Regions from separate parts of the Ureibacillus sp. FSL K6-3587 genome, predicted to be linked through region 2. Evidence: riboswitches for the same ligand, from Rfam matches in the RefSeq annotation. Region 2 holds a riboswitch; the other holds the start of a gene.
The links. A riboswitch is a leader RNA that binds a small molecule or an ion and turns the genes downstream of it on or off. The one in region 2 is predicted to bind FMN.
Positions count from the first base shown of each region.

Region 1: another riboswitch for FMN. It lies ahead of NSS77_RS16460 (ECF transporter S component); the one in region 2 lies ahead of ribE (riboflavin synthase).

Region 1 covers NZ_CP151969.1:3,329,008-3,332,192, forward strand. Annotated here, with positions in the region: gene fabI (enoyl-ACP reductase FabI) at 1-119, shown strand, start outside; gene NSS77_RS16450 (AraC family ligand binding domain-containing protein) at 166-462, opposite strand; gene NSS77_RS16455 (TlpA disulfide reductase family protein) at 503-1,153, opposite strand; gene NSS77_RS16460 (ECF transporter S component) at 1,232-1,813, opposite strand; FMN riboswitch at 2,042-2,177, opposite strand; gene NSS77_RS16465 (hypothetical protein) at 2,317-3,185, opposite strand, start outside.
Region 2 covers NZ_CP151969.1:1,896,721-1,899,905, forward strand. Annotated here, with positions in the region: gene rlmD (23S rRNA (uracil(1939)-C(5))-methyltransferase RlmD) at 34-1,419, opposite strand; FMN riboswitch at 1,565-1,699, shown strand; gene ribE (riboflavin synthase) at 1,927-2,571, shown strand; gene NSS77_RS09290 (bifunctional 3,4-dihydroxy-2-butanone-4-phosphate synthase/GTP cyclohydrolase II) at 2,586-3,185, shown strand, end outside.

The DNA of each region.
Region 1 (3,185 bases), 1.4 Mb from region 2:
AACGCAATACAAACAAAGAAGAAGTCGGCGATATGACGGTCGTTATGCTCAGCGACATCTCCCGGGGCATCACCGGGGAAACGATTTATGTCGACTCCGGTTACCACATTATGGGGTAATCAATGAAAAAGTAGTACAAACGGTTTGTACTACTTTTTTCATGTCTTATTTTATTTTGACAACCACAACGTCTGCATCTTCCTTCGCGGTCAGGCTGTGCAATTCTTTCGGTTCCATGTGCAATAAAGATTCGCTCGTCAACTCGACTGTTTCATCATTCACCGTAAATGATACGATCCCACTGCGTACAATAATCAACACATCGCAATCGGCAAAATGGTCCGGAATGGATTCGCCGGATTTCAATTGGATATTGAGCACTTGGGCTTTTGACGTTTCAAAAACTTTTCCTGCCTGTTTTTTTCTTTCATTTAGAACATATGGTGTAGAAATGACTTGCACAAAGGATTCCTCCAATCTCTTCTTTTACAATACTTTTCCTTTATTGAAACTTCTCCAATAAGACATCTTTTGTGACAGGGCCAACAATTTTTTCAATCACCGTACCGTCTTCATGAATAATAAAACTTGTTGGAATCGTCATGATTTGATATTTCTTTGAAACTTCCCCACGCTCATCAAGCAAAACAGGAAACTGCAATTGGTACTGGACCGAAAAATCTCTCACATCATCGATTGAAAACTCTTGATCCGTCACATTAATGGCCAATATCTCGATATCGTTCCTTATGGCATATTGATCATAGAATTCATTCAGCTCTTGCATTTCCTCCTTGCAAGGTGGGCACCAACTTGTCCAAAAATTGAGCAGAATTTTCTTTCCTTTTAATTCTGACAATCGGATAGTTTCATTATGAATCGTTTTTAACTGAAAATCCAGTGCTTCAACATTCATCGGCTGATAGGAAGTTTCCAACTCCTCATCATGAGAATGTCCATCCGTTGCATCCAACGGTACAATATCGTGCGGTTCCTCCATCCCTAAATTTTGATATAGAAAATCAATAAACTCGTCTTCTGTAAACATCTCCCCCTCACTTGTCCGTTCTTTGAAAAAGCTCGAATAGATTGTCCAAACCATCGTAGTGACAATCAGCAATAAGAAAAAAATGGATACATTTCTTTTTCCCATAACACCATCCTTTATAGCAATATATGAATCGAAAACATAAAAAAGGAGTTTGCCGTCATGCAAACTCCCCTTACTTTTTTATTGTTTTTGCAATAAATATTGTGCCCTTTGGCTCTCTATCCATTTTCTCATCGTTCTGAACAACATCAATACAAGCACCATCAATAAGATGCCTTTGATGATATTGAACGGCAAAATGCCAAGAACGATGGTTTCCTTCACATCAAAGCTTCCCATTCCCAAGAAATACGTGTACATCGGCAAGAAGGCGACGTAATTTAAAACGCTCATGCCAATCGACATGGAAAATGTTCCTGCAACCAGTCCTAAAATTAACCCTTTGATGGAATTGGTTTTCTTATAAATATAATAAACTGGCAGAATAAATAAGAGACCTGTCGCAAAGTTTGCCATATGTCCCACCGGTACCCCTGTCGGTGCGCCGATAAATAGCCAATTCAAAATATTTTTAATAAGTTCCACCAGAATACCTGCAACCGGCCCCATTGTAATGGCGGCAATCAATGCAGGAACATCGCTGAAATCGATTTCCAAAAATACAGGAAAATACGGAAGCGGGAAATTTAAAAACATCAAAATAAATGAGATGCTTGATAGCATTGCAACTGTTACGAATGATCGCACTTTCATCTTTTTCATTAACACTCTCTCCTCTTTGCTTGTTGATTCAACTCGCAAGAAGAAAGGCATCAGTCGGCTTCGTTACAAATAAAAATCCCTTATGCGAACTTGCATAAGGGAGAAAAGGATACAATTAGAGACAACACATGACTAAAAAGACCATGAAGAAATGCGCGTTGGATATTACAAAAAAATCCAACACCAAGTCTGTCATGTGCAATGACTGTCCATAACGAAAAACGACCGTACCATCTTCTCCCATCCAGACTATACTGTCGGCTTTGGAATCTCACCAAATCCTGCTCAAAATGAGCTCGCGGGCTTAAGAACACGAAGTTCTAACACCGCCGGTCGGGAATTTCACCCTGCCCCGAAGATGAATCATTATTCAATTTAGCCTTATTATATGAGAATACTGAATATTTGTAAAGGAATATGTTCATTGATATGAAAAATGATATGGCATCCTGTTCATGTAACGGTATTTTTTCCGCGTTTCCATGCACCAGTTCCATTCACTTTTATTCATTTTCCAATACCGTATACGGCAATTTATTCGGACCAACCGGGATTGGCAATGGTTTTGAGAAGTCAAATCCTTCCCATTCCGATTGGACAATGTTTTCGAACTGTACCGCCTTGTTGAATCCTGCGGCAGTCAAAAGCATCCCCTCAATCATTTGCATTGCTTCCACTTGATTATAATTGAAAAGATCCAAAGGTTCTTTAAAGGTGATTTTCACCAAATCCTTCTCAACGCTGACCGAATAATCGACATTTGGCAAGATGACCGATTGATAGACATCATTGGTATTCACCTTTAATGCTTCCATCGCCTTTTCGACATTCGGAAAAGTTTCTCTGAAATTTGGCGCCAAAAACGCGGAGCCATCCTCTTGTACATATTTGAAGTAGCTATATTGTGTCGTTTCCTTTGTAATCTGAAGCGAATATTCTTTTCCCACTTCTTTCAATATCTTTGGTTGATGGTTTTGATCGGCAAATTCCACTTCACTATAAGAAGAAAAAGTGTCGGTCAAGGTAGCAAAATAGGTTGAAAGGGCTGCCGATGCAACGTCATATGGATGATTCTCCGGCAAAACATGAATCACTTTTCCATTCTTCTCGGTGATTTCTCCCTCGTAAGGATGATAGTCGATAAAGCCCAATGCCTGTTCGTTTAATCGGGGAGCGTATACTTTGTACATTTCTACTTGCGACGGATCGTTTTTTCCAAAATCTTCGAGTATTTTTTCGTTCGGAATCACAATCGTTACCGGTATGCTGTCCGCATCTTTGCTTGCAAGACCGATTCGGAAAAGGGTGTTCCCTTCCGTTTGATCAGGATATACAGCCGTTCTGTTATCCGTTCCCACCGTCATCACGTTCA
Region 2 (3,185 bases):
TGGCATAGTAAATGGCACTGGCTGCCCCCGATCTCAAGTCAGGCATTTGTGTTTTAATGTTAATTTCGCGACCACTTCAACCCTGGCTGTTTGAGGGAACATGTCAACGGGCTGGATATACTCCACTTTGTACATTTTTATCAGTTCTTTTAAATCCCTGGCGAAAGTGGAAGGATTGCAGGAGGTATAGACAAACCGCTTTGGCTTAATGTTTAATACGGTATTGATAAAACTTGGCGCAAGGCCGGTGCGCGGCGGATCGACCGTGACAACATCCGGAACAAATCCTTCATTCGCCCACTTCTTGAGCCATTCTTCCGCTGTGCCGGTGAAGAATTTCGCGTGAGAAAATCCATGTTTCCGGGCATTCTTTCTCGCATCTTCAACGGATTCCGGAACGACATCCATTCCCCGCACTTCTTTTGCGTCTTTCGCCAGCCACAGCCCAATCGTTCCAACGCCGCAGTAAGCATCGACCACGGTTTCGTTGCCGGAGAGTTGTGCCGCTTTTTTGATTTCATCATATAATACGACTGTTTGCTCAGGATTTAATTGAAAAAACGCACGGGAAGACAAATCAAAAGAAAGCCCGCCCAATTGTTCATGAATCGTTTCCTTGCCGTCAAGCACAATCGTCTCATCCCCAAAAATGAGGGAAGTTTTGGCCGGATTGATATTTTGGGTGATGGAAACGATACTGGAATCTAATTCTTTAATGCCTTGAACTAATTCCTTTTTACGAGGAATATCTTTTTTTGTTGTGACGAGGCAGACTTGCGTTTCTCCGGTTTGAATGCCTGTCCGGACAACGATGGTGCGAATGATTCCTTTTGATTTTCCATCATAGATCGGGATGCCGAGTTGTTCCAAAAGATTCCGGATGCCGACCGTGATCTTTGTTGTGGCAGGATGCTGCACAAGGCAGTCATCAAGATTTAAAAGTTTGTTTGTTCCTTCAATAAATAGCCCGGCCTTCACTTCATGTCCGATTTTACGGACTTGAAAAGCGCTCTTGTTTCGATAATGCCAAGGATTCTCCATCCCTATTGCAGGTCTTATCTCCACTTTCCCTACAATATGCGGAACGAATTTTTCCAGCGATTGAATCACAATGTCGCGCTTTTCTTTCAGTTGTCCTTCATAAGACAAATGCTGCAATTGGCATCCGCCGCATTGTTCGTAGACCGCGCAAGGCGGATTGACACGATGTTTTGAAGATTCTCTTATTCGCACAATTTCCGCCTCGGCATAATTGGGATGGATTTTCGATACTTTTGCTGTGATGACTTCACCGGGAAGGGCGCCTTTCACAAAAATGACATTCCGCTTAAAAAAACCGACCCCTTCTCCATTAATGCCAAGCCTTTTTATTGTTAAAGGGAATTTTTGACCGATTTCGATTTTTACTTTATCAGACATACTTTCACGTCCTTTATTTCATCTTCAAATATTATAGCAACCGAATAAGGGAAGGTAAAATTTCATAAGAATAAGTTAGCCATATGTATGGATTTTCTTCAGAATAAATGTTATTGTTATATAAAATATAAACTGAATATTCTTTCATATCCTTCGGGGTCGGGTGAAATTCCCAGCCGGCGGTGATGAAGCATTGCTTCTAAGCCCGCGAGCTCTTTTCGAGCAGGATTTGGTGCGAATCCAAAGCCGACAGTGAAAGTCTGGATGGGAGAAGGATGGTTTGTGAGAAAGTCCATTAGTCCGCTGATTAATGGCTTACTTTCGTATTCACTTTTTTGCAATCCGTTCTCCCGCAATTTGGCGGGAGTTTTTTATTTAGGTGTATTTTTAAAATGGGCCTGATTCAAGGCTTTTTTGTGCTGCCTAAAAATTTCATCGTTCTCCCAACCCCGTTAAGGCGACTTAGCGGGGTTTTTTACTTATATATATTGGAAAAGGGGGATTTTCATGTTTACCGGAATTATTGAGGATAAAGGGATTGTCACTGGGATTGAAAAAGACGAGAAAAGTATGAAGATTGTGATCCGCTCGCCAAAAATCGTGTCTGATGCGTCTCTTGGAGATAGTATTGCTGTCAATGGCGTTTGTTTAACGGTGACACATTTAACGAAGGACGAGATGACGGTCGATGTCATGCCGGAAACGGTGAAGGCGACGACGATTCATCAGTTGAAAAAAGGAGACTATGTCAATTTGGAAAGGGCAATGGCAGCTGGCGGCCGTTTTGGAGGGCATATCGTTTCCGGACATGTGGATGGAGTGGGAACAATCCGCAGCAAGAAACCGGTATCCAATGCCGTGTATTACGAAATCGAAATCCCAAAAGAGCTGCTGGAACAATGCATTCCGAAAGGTTCCATCACCGTCGATGGTACAAGTTTGACCATTTTTGGAGTCAGTGACACGGCCATCACCATTTCGCTCATTCCGCATACGTATGCAGAAACGATTTTGGGAATGAAGGGAATCGGCGATCAGGTGAATATAGAAACGGATATGCTCGGAAAATATGTGTTGCATCATTTGAAGAGAATAAATACTAAAGAAGAATCAAACATTACATTGGAATTTTTGACTCAAAACGGATTTTAAGGATGGTGGTTGATATGTTAAATACAATTGAAGAAGCAATAGAAGACTTGAAAAAAGGGAAAACCATCATCGTGGTGGATGATGAGAACCGGGAAAATGAAGGGGATTTGGTCGCTTTGGCGGAACATGCCACACCGGAAGTCATCAATTTTATGGCGACATACGGCCGCGGGTTGATTTGTACCCCAATAACGGAAGAATTGGCGGAAAAGCTGGATTTGCATGCGATGGTCGCCCATAATACCGACAATCACCAAACGGCATTTACAGTAAGCATCGACCATGTGAGTACAACTACCGGTATCAGCGCCTACGAACGCTCGACAACGATTTTAAAAATGCTCGAAGCGGATGCGGAAAAATCCGATTTCAGAAGACCGGGCCACGTTTTCCCGCTCATCGCCAAGAAAAACGGCGTGTTGGAAAGACAAGGGCATACAGAGGCTGCGGTGGATTTGGCCCGCATTGCCGGCGCTTTTCCGGCAGGGGTGATTTGCGAAATCATGGGGGATGACGGCAGAATGTCCCGTCTTGACGATCTCTTGAAGTTCGCAGAAGTCCATGATTTAAAAATTATTTCCATTGAAGAATTGGTCCGCTATCGCTTTAGAAAT